One region of the Thermicanus aegyptius DSM 12793 genome, then DNA from elsewhere that is predicted to be linked to it. Evidence: riboswitches for the same ligand, from Rfam matches in the RefSeq annotation. Region 1 holds a riboswitch; the other holds the start of a gene.

Evidence for each region. Region 1 has a riboswitch for S-adenosylmethionine ahead of metX (homoserine O-acetyltransferase MetX). Riboswitches for the same ligand answer to the same signal wherever they lie in the genome.
Region 2: linked by a shared signal. The riboswitch ahead of THEAE_RS0110085 (MetQ/NlpA family ABC transporter substrate-binding protein) and the one ahead of metX (homoserine O-acetyltransferase MetX) in region 1 are both predicted to bind S-adenosylmethionine.

Annotation. Positions count from the first base shown of each region.
Region 1 covers NZ_KI783301.1:1,597,193-1,610,641, forward strand. The annotation lists gene THEAE_RS0108580 (phosphopentomutase) at 1-555, shown strand, start outside; gene THEAE_RS0108585 (HPr family phosphocarrier protein) at 593-850, shown strand; gene nagB (glucosamine-6-phosphate deaminase) at 927-1,676, shown strand; gene THEAE_RS0108595 (Cof-type HAD-IIB family hydrolase) at 1,737-2,546, shown strand; gene THEAE_RS20480 (methyl-accepting chemotaxis protein) at 2,602-3,828, shown strand; gene THEAE_RS0108605 (hypothetical protein) at 3,841-4,167, opposite strand; SAM riboswitch class I at 4,447-4,566, shown strand; gene metX (homoserine O-acetyltransferase MetX) at 4,665-5,765, shown strand; gene THEAE_RS0108620 (O-acetylhomoserine aminocarboxypropyltransferase/cysteine synthase family protein) at 5,810-7,090, shown strand; gene ilvE (branched-chain-amino-acid transaminase) at 7,677-8,576, shown strand; gene ilvD (dihydroxy-acid dehydratase) at 8,695-10,368, shown strand; gene ilvB (acetolactate synthase large subunit) at 10,414-12,138, shown strand; gene ilvN (acetolactate synthase small subunit) at 12,135-12,623, shown strand; gene ilvC (ketol-acid reductoisomerase) at 12,945-13,449, shown strand, end outside.
Region 2 covers NZ_KI783301.1:1,896,333-1,899,882, forward strand. The annotation lists gene THEAE_RS0110065 (COG1470 family protein) at 1-464, opposite strand, end outside; gene THEAE_RS0110070 (RNA polymerase sigma factor) at 638-1,246, shown strand; gene THEAE_RS0110075 (anti-sigma factor) at 1,230-2,054, shown strand; SAM riboswitch class I at 2,132-2,248, shown strand; gene THEAE_RS0110085 (MetQ/NlpA family ABC transporter substrate-binding protein) at 2,391-3,200, shown strand; gene THEAE_RS0110090 (methionine ABC transporter ATP-binding protein) at 3,242-3,550, shown strand, end outside.

The DNA of each region.
Region 1 (13,449 bases):
AATATATACAACGAGAACTATCAAGTTCGGCATCTAGGTTTTGGAATTGATCCCGACAAACAAATACATTCCATCCTCATGAAGCAAGGATTGGAAGTATATCTGTATGGGAAGATGGCGGATGTGATCACGGGAGAGGTGATGGAACGAAATCCCATGGTCAACAGCCAGGGCGTGATGGACCTAATCTGTAATCGATTGGAGAATATGAAGAGCGGATTTATCTCCGCTACCATTCAGGAAACGGATTTAGCCGGTCATGAGCAGAACCCGGAAAAGTTCGCGGCGGTCTTGGAAATTGCGGACGCAGGTTTACGCCGTATTTACGATATGCTTCATCCCGGAGAGCTCCTGATCGTAACCGCCGATCATGGCAATGACCCGACCATAGGCACAAGCCAGCATACCCGGGAAACAACCCCGCTTCTCGTCTGTGTAAAGGGATCTCCGGCGCGGGAACTGGGGCTACGCACCACACTCGCCGATGTTGCGGCCACAATAGCGGATTACTTTGGGGTGAGCGCACCGGAATTTGGGACTTCCGTGTTGTCGTAATCCCTTTTAAATGCTTCGTAAGGATAGGTGACGAATTATGTACGAAAAAAAAGCAATTGTTAACTTAAACCAAGGGCTGCACGCACGCCCTGCCACTGAGTTTATCCAAAAGGTACGTCAATTTGGAAGCAAAGTATTTGTGATCAAAGAAGGAAAAGCTGTGGATGCCGGAAGCATTCTAGGGTTGATGTCGATGGCTGTCGTTAAGGGAACCGAAGTTACCATTCGGGCCGAAGGGGCGGACGAAGTGGAAGCGGTAGAGACTCTTTGTAAATTTCTTACGCAGACGGAGTGAGATAAGTTATCACAAAATTCTTCAATGACAACGTGAAACCATTCTTGGGTCAATGGAAGAGAGGAGGGATGGCAAAGTGAAGATTCGAATCTTCAACAGCCCCCATGACGCGGGCATCTATGTTGCTGCATTAGCGGAACAGATCATTGAAAGTCGAAGGAAACCTGTTTTGGGACTTGCCACTGGGTCTACGCCGATTCCTTTTTACGAGGCATTGGTTCATCTGCATCAGTGTGGTCTCGACTTATCACGGGTAACGACCATCAACTTGGATGAGTATATCGGATTAGATTCTTCCCATCCTCAAAGTTATTCGTGGTTTATGTGGAAACATCTCTTTTCCCATGTAAACATACCAAAAGAGAATATATATCTGCCAAACGGGGTAGCAACCGATTTGGAAGCGGAATGCCGCAGATACGACGAAATCATCCATTCTCATCCGATTCACCTTCAGATCCTTGGGATTGGCGTTAATGGGCACATTGGTTTCAATGAACCGGATGACACCTTACTTTCCGGAACGCACATTGTTGAATTGCGCCCGGAGACCGTAATGAGCAACGCGAGATTTTTCAACGACATTGGAGAGGTGCCAAAGCGTGCGATTACTATGGGGGTTCAGGCCATATTACAAGCCGATAAAATCGTGTTGATGGCATTTGGGCGCGAGAAAGCGAAGATCATCGCTAAATCCGTCTACGGTGAGGTTCGTACGGACGTTCCTGCGAGCATCCTCAACTTGCACAAAGACGTGACCGTGGTACTTGATCGCGACAGTGCCGGTGAGTTGTTGGACGAAAGCGGCCGGTTGCGGACGAAATAACCGAAATGGCCCGAAGTTGGGTGTAAAAAGCCCAATTAGAAAGAAAAAAGGGGAAATGCCATGATTCGTATGTTCTTTTTTGATATCGACGGAACTCTCATCGTTCCAAAAAAAGGTGAGGTTTCGGAACGCGTTCGCCGTGCCATCTTCATGCTCCATGAACGAGGCATTGTTCCCATCCTAGTATCCGGCAGGCCCCTCTTCTCCATGATTCCGCTCGCCGAATCTCTTTCCATCAGGGGGTGTATCGCTTATAACGGAGGACTGGTTGTTGTCGATGGAGAGGTGGTGTATGACAACCCCATAGACGAAAGCAGGGTAGAACAGCTGGTTTCCTTTGCAAATTCTAATATGCATCCACTCATATTTCCTGGAATGGACGGTTATTACGCAACGACGCTGGATCATCCGAAGGTACGGGAAATTTTTCAATATACTACCACACTCAACCATTCCTATTGGAAACATTATACTCCCAAACTAAACCCATCGTATTGGAAAACCCATCCTATCTATCAAATGGAACTGATCGCGCCGATGGAAGAACTAACCCTATACCAGGAACGTTTTGGACAAGAATTTCAGTTTTATCCATGGCATGTAGCCTCGTCCGCGGCGAACATAAATCCTCTCGCCAACTCCAAAGCGATTGGAATGCACCATGTGTTAAAACGGTTTTCACTAGATGAATCCGTTGCGGCCGCCATCGGCGACGGACCGAATGATATCGAGATGATCCGCTCCGCACATCTCGGCATCGCCATGGGAAATGCTTGTAAAGAGCTTAAGTCTGCGGCGGATCTCGTTGCAGAAGATGTTACTGCGGACGGGGCCGCCAAGGCGATTGAAATGTTGTTGGAGAGCGGGTAAGGGAATGCTAGCGGTTTCGATAGAAGAGAACGTCTGAAAGAAAGGAGAGTTGAAGATGAAAATGAGGATCAAAATACCAATTCGGGTGAAACTGGTCGGTTTTATTTTATTCGTCGCCTTTTTATTCGGCATTACAAACGGTATTTCATCCTATTCCATAGGAGCCTTTATTGTAACGATTTTGATCGGTCTCGTCATTTCCCGGAAGATCACAAAACCGATTGCGTCTATGACGAAATTTGCGGAACAAATTGCAACAGGGAATTTAACTGCGGAGGAGATCAGAGTAAAAAACCGCGATGAAATTGGAGATCTTGCGAATTCGTTCAATAAGATGACCACAAACTTTCGCAGTCTAATCCATCAGATCAAAACCAGTGCGGAACAGATCGCCGCGTCATCAGAGGAATTGACAGCCAGCGCCGAACAAACCAGCAAAGCGACCGAACAAATTGTTTCGACCATGCAAGAAGTGGCGATGGGTTCCGAGAATCAAGTCCGCAGTGTAAGTGACGGCATAAGTGCGATTTATGAAGTCTCCACCACCGTGCAACAAATTGCTGACAATGCAGAAAGTGTCTCTGCTGCTGCGATTCAAGCTTCGGAAACAGCATCCGCAGGAAATCTTGCCATTCGGACGACGATCAAGCAGATGAATTCCATTAGTACTACGGTGAATGAGCTGGCCGAGGCGGTGAAAAGATTGGGTAAAAGTTCCCAAGAAATCGAACAGATTGTAGATGTGATTGCAAGTATTGCCGCACAGACCAATCTATTGGCTTTAAACGCTACGATCGAGGCCGCCAGAGCCGGGGAGCACGGACGTGGATTTTCTGTAGTCGCTGAGGAAGTTCGCAAATTGGCCGAGCAATCGGCTCGATCAGCACAAAAAATTGCAGAACTGATTAACTCGATCCAATATGAAACGAATCATGTGGTTCAATCGATGGAGACCACGACAAAAGAGGTGTCTGATGGGATTAAAGTTGTCAACAAAGTAGGTGAATCGTTTGAAGAAATTCAGCGCTCGGTAAATAACGTAGTGGCGCAGGCGCAAGATGTATCAGCCGCCACAAAGCAAATTTCTACGGGAACAGATCGAGTAGTCCATTCGATTAACCAAATTGCCAGCGTGGCAGGGGCAACCGCATCCGGAACCCAAAACGTAGCGGCGGGCACCGAAGAACAGTTGGCATCGATGGAGGAAATCTCATCGTCTGCCGCTTTCCTCTCAAAAATGGCGGAGGAATTTCTGGCGCTTGTGGGCAAATTTAAGGTGTGATCTCCCCGCCCTTCATGAAAGATATTCTTCATCTCCCTCTTCTTTTCTTTTGTCGATCACCCACTCATGGAGCAGGAACTCGATAAGACCAAGGAGGGTTATTCCCCATAATCCTTTAACTAAAGATTCCCTCCCCAATCGGCGGAGGAGATAGTACATAAGAGGAAGTCCAATGGATAGACTCCTTTTTGCTCCCATCTTAGACAACCAAATGGGATCTGCCACAGATCCTATAAGGGCCAGAAGAACTCCTGCACCTAACCATCTTTTGATCCCTCCTCCGCGCAGAAGAAGGGGGAAAAATAAAAATTTCATGAGGCTATTGGAGATGAAGATCACACCTTTCCCTCCTTTGGTTCTAACGATTGTTGAGGTTTTAAGGCGATTCGTATCATCCTTTTTCTTTTAAAAGGGATCGGGGTATGTCTCGTCCGATTCTTGGACCGTTATTTTCATTTTTGAGCGGTGCATCGAATCGGGAATCTTTCCTTTACAGGTTAGTATTCGAAAAAAAAAAGGAAAAAATAAAAATTACCGTTGACAAATGAATCCAGGTCGACTATGCTATATAGCAAATAGGATTTCACAATGAACTCACAATTGAAAAGAAATGAGATTCTCTTATCCAGAGAGGCTGAGGGACTGGCCCAATGACGCCCGGCAACCGGTTTTAAGCGGAAAGGCTTAAAAACGCGGTGCCAATTCCTGCAGAGCTTTAAAAGCTCTGAGAGATAAGATGAGTGTGATGGTGTGACAAAATCCCTCTTCTTATCGAAGAGGGATTTTTAATTGGGGAAATGAAGTGCGAAGAGAAAAAGGAGAAGGAGGGGATCAGGTTGACAAAAGCTGGGACAGCTATTCAACCCCATACAGGGGTACTCCCCATTGGGGACTTACTACTGGAATCCGGCAAGGTATTGCCGAATGTTAAGATTGCTTATGAACGTGTGGGTCCGGAAAGTGCACCTACCATCCTGGTCTGCCATGCCCTAACGGGAAATCAATACACCGTAGGGAGTGAATCTGCCCCTGGATGGTGGAGGGAATTGGTAGGCCCCGAACGTTTTATTGATACAAACCGTTTTCAAGTCATTACCACCAATGTGATCGGGGGTTGTAACGGTTCGACGGGCCCGCTAAGCCCCGATCCCAATACGGGAGAAGCCTATCGATCCAATTTCCCTTTTATTACAGTACGGGATATGGTCCATGCCCAACACCGCTTTCTTCAAAAAATCGGGATTTCCCATCTAAAGGCGGTTATAGGGGGATCGTTAGGCGGAATGCAGGTGCTTGAATGGGGTCTCCTTTATCCCGATTTTATGGATCTCATCATCCCGATCGCCGTTACACCTTTCCTCTCCGACTATGCTATCTCCTTTAATGCCATAGGTCGATTGGCCATTCTTAATGATCCCGCCTGGAAAGAGGGGATGTATGATCCTGAGGAACAACCTATCATGGGACTTTCCATCGCCAGAATCGCCGGGCTTCTCACCTATCGAACACCGAAACTCTTTAATCATCGTTTCTCCAGGGAGATGAAAGGGGGATGGGGGAGCGACCACAGGGAGATCGCATTTCAGGTTGAATCCTACTTAACCTATCAAGGGGAGAAACTTTCTAGGCGCTTTGATGCCAACTCATATCTCTATCTTTTAAAAGCGATGGATTATCACGATATCGGACGGGGAAGGGGAGGGGTGGAAAAAGCGGTTGAAGGATATCGCAGCCAAGTGGTTGCCCTGGCCTTTCAAGGAGATCTCCTTTACCCCCCCGATGAAATTTTCCGTTTCGTAGGACTTCTCAGAGAAAAAGGAGTCCGAGCAGATTATCATGAAGTAACCACTCATTTTGGTCATGACGGATTTTTAACAGAGTTTGACCGCTGGGGAGGTTTCATCACCGACGCTCTGAAATCTTCTTCCCTATCTTAAGAAAGGGGAAGTGAGATAGATACTTAAAACAAGGAGGAATAGGAATGGGAGAGTACCGCTTTGAAACTGTAGCCATCCATGGAGGAGTACAACCGGATCCGGTAACGGGAGCGAGGGCATTTCCCCTCTATCTGTCTACCGCTTATCAATTTGAGAATACGGAGCATGCGGCCAATCTCTTTGCATTAAAGGAGACGGGGTATATCTATACACGGATCCATAATCCCACGGTGACCGCCTTTGAAGAAAGGATTACAAAGTTGGAAGGGGGCGTAGGGGCTCTTGCCTTAGCCAGCGGCGCTGCCGCGATCACCCTGACCATCCTCAACTTGGCAAAAGCTGGAGATGAGATCCTCTCCTCTGTAAAATTGTATGGAGGAACATATAATCTTTTTTCCACCACCCTTCCGAAATATGGAATTCGTACTCGTTTCGTAGATCCGAACGATCCTCAAAATTTTAGAGAGGCGATTACACCCAATACAAAAGCGATTTATGCAGAGGTGATCGGGAATCCCAGCCTGGATGTGCTCGATATTGAAGAAGTGGCGAAAATCGCCCATGAAGCAGGCATTCCTCTCATCGTGGACAACACCTTTGGAACTCCTTATCTGGTAAGGCCCTTAGAACATGGGGCAGATATCGTGGTTCATTCGGCGACCAAGTGGATCAGCGGCAATGGAACCACACTCGGGGGAGTAATTATAGACGGAGGACGTTTTGATTGGAATTCTCCCAAGTTCCCCGAATTTACCACTCCCGATCCAAGTTATCATAACATCGTATACTCTGAAGCCTTTCAAAATGCTGCTTTTATCGTCAAGGCGAGAGTTCAATTGCTTAGGGATTTAGGTCCTTCCATCAGCCCATTTAATGCCTTTCAACTTGCCCTAGGATTAGAAACCTTAGCCGTCAGGATGAAAGAACATATTAAAAATACCAGGGATGTCGTCGCATACTTAAAAAGACATCCTCAGGTAAGTTGGGTCAATTACCCTGAACTTCCCGAACATCCTTCCCATCACCTGGCGGCGAAATACCTCCCCCGAGGTGCAGGCGCGGTGATCACATTTGGGATTAAGGGGGGGAGGGAAGCGGGGGCGAAAGTGATCAACTCCGTAAAACTCTGGTCCCATTTGGCAAACGTAGGAGATGCGAAGAGCTTGATTATTCATCCGGCCAGCACGACCCATCAGCAATTAAGCCCGGAAGAGATCGCCCAAACGGGAATCACAGAGGATCTGATTCGCTTATCCGTAGGCATTGAGAACGTAGAAGATCTCATCGAAGATCTCGATCAGGCCATTTCGGCAGCGACCCGTTAAAAAGTGTTGAATCGTGCCAATAGAGTCTTGGGTAAGAGACTATGCAGCCACATGGTCTCTTTTTTTTTTTTTTCAAAGAGAAAGCGGTCGGATTCATTTTCATCATGATATCTCTAACCTAACAATAAATGATAGAAAATAAAACATTACATGATATAAATAATCACAAAAAAGGGACGTAAAGACGGCATATTTGATTAATGTGTAAATTAAAATGACATCTGATAAACCGCTTTCAAAAACTTTACAAAGTTGTCACAATTATTTAGACCCCAAATCCCATGCGGCAGTAAGCGTTTACAAGTTTTCAACATGATTTCAAATTATAAAAAAAATTATTGAAAGCATGTTGCTTTCTTTTAATTTGCGTATTAGAATATTCGAAAAAAGAAAGGGAAAGACAGGAGGGTATCTAGGGTTCCGCCGTAAAAGGGACTGGACCGAGCGATATCAACAGGGGCAACCCTGTACACCGTGAGGAGAAAAACCTCTGCGGAAGGTTCTGGCTTTATGGAAGATCAACCTTCTCAGAGGTTTCCCTTTATCCTTTTCTTAAAAAACGTCAATGAAAGAAGGGCAGGGTAAGATGAGTTTACTAATCTACCTAAACGGGGAATATGTCCCAAAAGAAGAAGCGAAGATTTCTGTTTATGACCATGGTTTTCTTTATGGAGATGGAGTCTTCGAAGGGATTCGAGCTTATTCGGGAAATGTTTTCCGCCTGAAAGAGCATGTGGATCGGCTTTACGATTCCGCAAAATCAATTCTCCTTACCATTCCCCATACCCGGGAAGAAATGGAAGAGATTATTGTAGAGACGCTCCGGAAAAACGAGCTTGATTCGGCTTATATCCGGGTCATTGTATCAAGGGGAGTTGGGGATCTTGGTTTAGACCCAAATAAGTGCGAAAAAGCACAAGTGATCGTTATTGCGGAAGAATTGGCTTTATTTCCTAAAGAGTTATATGAAAAAGGTTTGGAAGTGGTCTCCGTCTCTGTGCGCAGGAATCGCCCCGATGTTTTAAGTCCTAATGTGAAATCCTTAAACTACTTAAATAATATTCTGGCAAAGATTTCTGCCCATCAGGCGGGAGTTTCCGAAGCTCTTTTGCTCAATACGGAGGGGTATGTCGCAGAAGGGACAGGAGAGAATGTTTTCTTGGTAAAGGATGGAGTCATCCTTACCCCCCCTGTTTATTTAGGAGCTTTAAAGGGGATTACCAGGGGAGCCATTATCGATATTGCTAAAAAATTGGGATATGAGCTTAAGGAACAGCCTTTTACTCTTCATGATGTCTACGCGGCTGATGAGATTTTCTTAACCGGTACTGCTGCTGAAGTGGTTCCCATCGTCAAGGTGGATGGACGGCCGATTGCCGATGGAAAACCAGGTGTGGTGACAAAGCATCTATTGGAAGGATTTAGGCAGCTCGTAACTACGGATGGGAGAAAGATTTACCCTGAGCGGGTCTCTCAAGCCGGTTAATCGGGAAGCCAACCGAATCCCATTCAACTGCATGGATTCTTTTCAACGATTTATTTTAACGATTTAAAGCCGTAAATTAAGATGTCTCTGATTCAGCATGAGAAGATGGAGGGATAAAATGCGAAGCGACATGATTAAAAAAGGGGTAGACCGAGCTCCTCATCGCAGTTTACTCTACGCCACCGGCTTGGTAAAACCGAAAGATTTGGCGAAACCCTTCATCGGAATTGCCAATTCTTATATTGATATTATCCCCGGTCATGTCCATCTAAAAGAGTTTGCGGAGGTGGTAAAAGAAGAGATCCGAAAGGCAGGAGGAATCCCCTTTGAGTTTAATACCATCGGCGTAGATGATGGAATTGCCATGGGGCATATCGGCATGAGGTATTCTTTACCCAGCCGGGAATTAATCGCCGATTCCTGTGAGACGGTGATCAATGCCCATTGGTTTGATGGAGTCTTTTTCATTCCCAATTGCGATAAGATTACCCCGGGAATGTTGATGGCTGCCGTTCGAACCAATGTCCCATCCGTTTTTGTGACGGGGGGACCCATGGAAGCGGGAAAATCGAAAAAAGGGGAAAACCTCTCCTTGGTTGATGTCTTTGAAGGGGTGGGAGGATATCTTTCCGGCAAAATTGGGGAGGAAGAGCTCCTCGAATTGGAACGGAATGCATGTCCCAGTTGCGGATCCTGTTCCGGGATGTTTACAGCGAACTCGATGAACACGTTGCTTGAGGTTTTGGGAATGGCCCCTTCAGGAAACGGAACAATCGTCGCCACTTCGAAGGAGCGGCATCGTCTGATTCAGGAGGCGGTAAGCTCGCTGATGAGTCTGATCGAAAAGGATATCCGCCCCAGGGATATCATTACCGAAGAAGCGATCGATGATGCCTTTGCCCTGGATATGGCCATGGGAGGTTCAACCAATACGGTTCTTCATACGTTGGCGGTCGCCCATGAGGCAGGAATTGAATATAACCTGGAACGGATTAACCAAATTGCAGATCGGGTGCCCTATCTATGTAAAGTAAGCCCAGCCTCGAGATATTCCATGGATGATGTGCATGCGGCGGGTGGGATTAAAGCCATTCTCCGCGAATTAATGAACGTAGAGGGAGCATTGCATCCGGATCGGATCACCATCTCAGGAAAAAGCTTGAGAGAGGTGATTTCGGATGGGCAGATCAAGAACGAAGAGGTGATCCGTCCTGTAGAAAACCCCTACAGTAAAAAAGGTGGCCTTTCGATCCTATATGGAAACATTGCTCCGGCAGGCGCCGTGATAAAAGTCGGAGCGGTAGACCCCTCCATCACCTTCTTCGAAGGGGAGGCGATCATCTTCAATTCTCAGGAGGAGGCGATCGCCGGGATTAATAATGGGTTGGTTCGGGAAGGTCATGTGGTGGTGATTCGATATGAGGGACCAAAGGGTGGGCCTGGAATGCCTGAAATGTTAGCCCCTACTTCTGCGATTGTGGGAAGAGGGTTAGGGACGAAAGTAGCCCTCATCACCGATGGCCGTTTCTCTGGGGCTACAAGGGGAATTGCTGTCGGGCATATCTCTCCGGAAGCCCAGGAGGGGGGACCTATCGCACTTATACAGCAGAATGATCTCATTCAAATTGATCTTACAAATCGAAGGATCAACCTCATGATTTCAGATGAAGAATTGGAAGAAAGAAGAAGAAATTGGATTCCTCCGGAGCCTAAAGTGAAACAGGGGTATTTAGCTCGCTACGCAAGATTGGTTACCTCTGCAAATACAGGAGGCGTTCTCAAAGTGGATTAAGTCTCGTCGGTAGAACCCGATTTTGGAAGAAGGAGGGGGATTTTCATGACAGGTCAGTACACCGTTAAGGAGATAGAGACAAGCGAGACGCCGTCTCCCAAATCAGGTGCGGAAATCCTAGTATCGGCATTGAAAAGGGAGAACGTGGAAGTGATCTTTGGATATCCGGGAGGTGCTGTCCTTTACCTTTATGATGCCTTGTATGAATGCGGAATTCCCCACGTTTTGACCCGGCATGAACAAGGGGCAATCCACGCGGCGGAAGGGTATGCTAGGGTTTCCGGGAAACCTGGCGTTGTGATTGCGACATCCGGGCCAGGGGCTACCAATTTAATTACGGGATTAACGGATGCCATGATTGATTCGTTACCCCTCGTCGTGATTACCGGCCAGGTTGGGACTTCGGTCATGGGAACAGATGCTTTTCAGGAAGCTCCCATCTTTAGCATGACGATGCCGATTACGAAATATAACTACCAGGTCAGATCGGTTGAAGAACTACCACGTATCCTAAAAGAGGCGTTCCATATCGCCAGCACGGGCAGGCCAGGTCCGGTTCTCATTGATTTGCCGAAGGATATTACTTCGAAAGCAAGTATCGTTGATGAAGAGGTAGAGATTTCTCTGCCGGGGTATAATCCCACCTACTCCCCGAATATGATGCAGATTCATAAGATCGTGCAGGCGCTAAAGATGGCGAAGAAGCCCGTTATTTTGGCGGGAGCCGGAGTTCTTCACGCCCGTGCCAGCCACCTATTGCGGCAGTTCGCGGAACGGATTGGCGTTCCGGTTGTTCATACTCTCCTTGGGCTGGGAGGAATGCCGGCGGATCATCCCCTCTTTCTCGGGATGGGAGGAATGCATGGGACCTATGCGGCCAACAGGGCTCTTTATGAATGCGATCTATTGATAAATATTGGAGCTCGCTTCGATGATCGTTTAACGGGAAATCCGGATCATTTTGCTCGCAACGCAAAAGTGATTCATATCGACATTGATCCGGCTGAGATCGGGAAGATCATTCCTACAGAGATTCCTGTTGTGGGAGATGCCGGGGAGACACTTCGCATTTTACTCGAAGAAGAATTGGAAAAGTGCGATGCTGAAGAGTGGATTCGGAGCTTACATTCCTTAAAGAAAGAGTATCCTCTCTGGTACAAAAAGGATGAGGGGACTTTAAAGCCGCAACGCCTCATCGAAATGATCCATGAAATCACCAAGGGTGAAGCCATTATCACCACCGACGTGGGGCAGCATCAGATGTGGGCAGCCCAGTATTATCCTTTTCAAACCCCTAACCGCTGGGTTACTTCCGGAGGGCTCGGTACGATGGGTTTCGGTTTCCCCGCAAGTATAGGGGCTCAGATCGGAAAACCCGGAGAATTGGTGATTGCGATTGTAGGGGATGGGGGCTTCCAAATGACGCTCCAAGAGTTGGCGGTGGTGAAAGAGTATCATCTGCCGATTAAAATCGTGATCGTGAACAACTTTGCGCTGGGTATGGTTCGTCAATGGCAGGAGCTTTTCTACAATGAAAGGTACTCTGAATCCCTGATTCCGACCCAACCTGATTTTGTGAAGTTGGCCGAATCTTACGGGATAAAGGGAATTTTGGTACAAACGGAGGAGGAGGCTTACGAAGCTTTTTCCAACAACTTCTTCCATAATGAGCCTGTGCTTATCGATTGTAGGGTGGCTCCTTTTGAAAATGTATATCCAATGATTCCTCCAGGAAAGGGAATTCACCAGATGGAGGGGGTGAAGCCATGAAACAAATCCTGGCGATCCTGGTAAATGACCACGCCGGTGTTCTAAATCGGGTGACGGGCTTGTTCCTTCGCCGGGGATATAATATCGACTCGATCACCGTGGGCCGGAGTGAGAGAAAAGGGCTCTCCCGCATGACGATCGTTCTCGATGTGGAAAATCCCATGCGAGCGGAACAGGTGGTAAAGCAGCTCCATAAGCAGATTGATATTCTGAAAGTGATCGACCTAACCGGCCGGGCAGCCGTGGAAAGAGAGTTGGCGATGATTCGGGTCTCCAGTTCCCTCCAGAATCGAGGGGAGCTTTATAACATCATTCAGCCCTTCCGGGCGACCGTGATTGATGTAGGGCGTGAGAGCATTACCATTGAGGCGACAGGAAGTTCCGACAAGATAGAAGCCTTAATCGAACTTCTAAGGCCCTACGGGATCAAGGAATTGGCCCGTACGGGTATCACCGCCTTCACCCGGGAGATGGAACCGGTGTAAAGGGCGCGTAACGGAGCGGCCGGCAAGGTAAGATATGATATATAGAAAGTACGGGAGTGGAGAGAAAGAACGGCGACGATAAAGAAAAAAAGAAAAATGAAAAAGAGAACAAATGGAGAGAAACCTACCAACAGCGTAAAACGTCCAAAAAGGTAAAAGAGTTTGGAGTTTAGGAGAGATCGGAGTAACAGAGAGAGAAAGAATCGATCCGTGCTTGAAGAGAAAGATATTTGATTAAAAGAAGGGAAACGGTACGGTTCCGGTCATCGTCAAACTCGTCATACCGCGTAGACAAATCAATCGATAGAGAGGAGTAATAGAATGGCTCGCATTTTTTTCGACAAAGACGTGAATTTAGAGGTATTGAAGGGGAAAAAGATCGCGATCATCGGCTATGGCTCCCAAGGTCATGCCCATGCGCAAAATTTGAGAGATAGCGGTCTGGATGTGATTGTGGGACTTAGAAACGGGAAGTCGTGGGATAAGGCGGAGGAAGATGGTTTTAAGGTATATTCGGTATCGGATGCGGCAGCCCAGGCGGATGTGATCATGATTCTACTTCCCGACGAACGGCAACCAAAGGTCTATGAAGAAGAGATTGCTCCCCAATTGAGGGAAGGGCAAGCCATCGCCTTTGCCCATGGATTTAATATTCACTTTAATCAGATCGTCCCTCCTCCCTTTGTCGATGTCTTTTTGGCTGCGCCCAAAGGGCCTGGGCATTTGGTGCGTAGGGTTTATGAAGAAGGAGGCGGTGTTCCGGGACTTGTGGCGGTTTACCAAGATGTGACCGGAAAAGCGATGGAAATTGCCTTGGCATATAGCA
Region 2 (3,550 bases), 290 kb from region 1:
GATTTGGAGTTTCCCTCCATGTTGGGTTGATCGGCGGTCAGCTCCGTCTTGTAGGTTCCCTCCTCGGTGACGGTAATGGCCAGGGGAAGTGAAGCGCCCTGATTGGTATCTACCAGAAAACGATAAGTTCCCTTGCTGATCTGTAGAGGCACATTCACCTGCAGGGAGAGAGTTTGCTGGTCTTTCGGCATGACGGAGATTTCATCCACCTTATATCCCCCCGCCGTCGCCTCATAATCCCAGTTGGCCGGCGGTTTCATGGTGAAACGGACCGTCTGGATCGCATCGGTGTTGTTCACCACCTGAATCGAGTAAGAGACCGATTCTCCAGGGGTGACGGAGAGGCTGGTATAGGGGGTATACAAGGTGATCGGGGCAGGGGCTGCTTTCAGGAGGGCCCCTCCTCCAAAGCTAAGAAAGAAGAGCAGGGCGATGAGCCCGGTGGCGAAGATTCGCCGCTTCATAAAAAGATCCCTCCTTTTATTCATCCAAATCTAAACTCAGTACGTAGTAAAGATAGAGATGGATTTATTCTTTCTTTGCATAAAATGGGATTTTTCTTGCACCGATTTTTTTGTATAGTAGAAGCGGGAGGTACTTTTCGCGGTGGATACGGAGGATAAAGGGAGGAAGTAGAATGATAGAACGTGAAGAATCCGGGCGGAATCCGGGAAGCCCCGATGAAGCGCTGGTGAAGGGGCTGAAGGAAGGCCGTCTATCATCCTTCCAGCAATTTTATGAAGAATATAGCCCTTTTCTCTATCAAATCTCCTTAAAGATGTTGCATGATCCCATGGAAGCGGAGGATCTGACCCACGATCTCTTTATCGAAGTGATGGAACGCATCCATCAATACGATCCGGAGCGGGGCAGTTTTCAAGCATGGCTGGCCGTCCTCTCCCGCAGCCGTTCCCTGGATCGCCTGCGCAAGAAAAAGCCCCTTTTGGTGGAGGATATCGGGGGGCTTTACCGATCCCAGGCGTCGGCGGAACGAACCGAGGAGAAGGCGATCCGCCGTCTGGAACAGGAAATGGCGGAAGAAGCCATCCACAGGTTGCCGGATTTGCAGCGGCAGGCGATCGAGCGTTTCTATTTTGGATCGAAGACACACCAGGAATTGGCCGAGGAGTTGGGACGACCTCTGGGCACGATTAAATCGCTGCTCCGTTACGGGCTAAAAAATGTCCGGAAGCAGCTGAGCCAGGTAGGCTGGCTGGAGGTGACGAGCGGTGAACCGAAACGGTAACACCTGCCTACAGCAGGAAGAGATGGTCGATTATGTGGTAGGCAAGCTTCCCCAGAAAGGGAGGATTCGGGTCGAACAGCATCTCACCCGCTGCCTTCAATGCCGCCGGCAGGTGGAAGGATGGCGAACTCTCCTCTACGCCCTTCCGGCCGCCCAAAGACCTCCGCGCCGCCTGAAACGGAGGCTCATCTTCTCCTTTCTTCTGCGAAAGGGGATATTTCGGAACGGCAGGAGATGGGTCACCCGCTTTTTCTCCTTTCCCTTGAGGCATAAACGTGCGGTTCTCTTTTCCTTTCTCCTCTTCTTCCTTGCCTCCGGGAGCCTCTTGCTCTGGCAAAACCGCCCGTCCTTCACCCCGATCACCCTGAAGGAGCCGCCTTACGTCTCGACCGTCCCACAGGGCGGCGGCAATTCGCCGTATACAACGGTATCCTCCCTTGGAAAGGAAGAAGCACCCTTTACTGCCGATTATCCTTTTATCTTTGATCCCCTGACGGTCCGCTATGACGTCATCTCCCTCCAGGATGAACAGGTGCATGGTTATGTATGGATCAACAGCAATTCTCAAGAGGTGCTCCTCATCATGGAGGAAGTCCTCCCTCTCGCGGAAAAGGATTACCAAGTCTGGATGAGGGAGAAGAGAAACGCTTCCAATCTGGGCCTCTTACAGATCGAAAAACGGGGGGCTCATCTCTATTACCAGGGAGAGGCTTCTCAACATGGAGAGGGCATGACGATCTCTTTGGAACCGAAAGGCGGGAGCCTCATCCCAACCGGTCCGGACCAGTATGTGGTCCATTTCCGCTAATCCGATTTTGCAAAATTTTGCTGTATTGACAAATCGACAAGATCTCTATATACTCTTCTCATCATCTGAATAGCACTTTCTTATCCAGAGTGGTGGAGGGACTGGCCCGATGAAACCCGGCAACCGTTCTTGGCGAAGCCAAGAAAAGGTGCCAATTCCTGCAAGGCGGAAAGACCTGTCTTGAGAGATAAGAAGGGACCGGCGTGAATCGTTCCCCCTCTTTCTCCGAGGGGGTTTTCTTTTGTCGCCTTCTCTCCAAGAAAGGAGCACCGGCGGGATGATGGATGGAACGCTTCGCTCATTCAGAAAAAGAGAAGAAAAGGAGTGGAATATTGCATGAAAAAAGGCCTCATTGTGATCCTTCTTACCTCCATCCTGGCGATCCTCGCAGGATGCGGAAGCCAAACCTCCGGAAAGGCGTTAAGCCCCGACAAGTTATTGGTAGGGGTAACGGCCGGCCCCCATGAGCAGATTATGGAAAAGGTAAAGGAAGTTGCGGCGAAGGATGGGCTGAATATTACCTTGAAGGTATTTAACGAATATGTGATGCCCAATGTGGCCCTGGCCGAAGGGGAATTGGATGTGAATATTTACCAACACAAGCCCTTCTTGGAGCAGATGAAAAAAGACCGGAATCTTGATCTCACCGATATTGCTCCCACCGTCAATTTCCCGATGGGCATCTATTCCAAAAAGGTGAAGGATGTGAAGGAGATCCCCGACGGCGGAAAGATTGGCCTCCCCAACGATCCGACCAATGGGGCACGGGCCCTCATCCTCTTCCAGCAGGCGGGTCTCATTAAGCTGAAGGATGGGGTCGGGGTGAAAGCGACGGTGAAAGATATCCAGGAGAATCCCCATAACTACCAATTCGTCGAATTGGAAGCTTCCCAGATTCCCCGCCAGTTGGACGAGCTGGATGCGGCGGCGATCAATACCAATTTTGCCATCGAACATGGGTACCTTCCCAGCCGGGATGCCATCGTGCTCGAACCGAAGGATTCTCCCTGGGTAAACGTGATCGTGGTTCGCACGGAGAACAAGGATGATCCGGTGCTTCAGAAATTGATTAAAGCGTACCATTCCGATGAGGTGAAGAAGTTTATCGAGGAGAAGTTCCAGGGGTCGGTCGTCCCTGCGTGGTAAACGAGCAGATGAGAGGAGAATGCCTGAAAGGGGTGAAGTGTATGATCCGATTGGAGAATCTCTCCAAAAGCTATGTGAGCAAGAATGGGAATGTGGAGGCATTAAAGGATGTATCTCTCCATGTGAAAAAGGGAGAGATTTTCGGGGTGATCGGTTACAGCGGAGCCGGAAAGAGCACGCTGATCCGCACCGTCAATCTCCTGGAGAAGCCTACAGCGGGCAAGGTTTATGTAAACGGGGTTGAGCTTACCTCCCTTCCCCCGCATGAATTGTTGAAAGCTCGTCGAAAGATCGGCATGATCTTTCAGGGATTTAACCTCCTGAAAACGGCGACGGTGGAGGAAAATCTG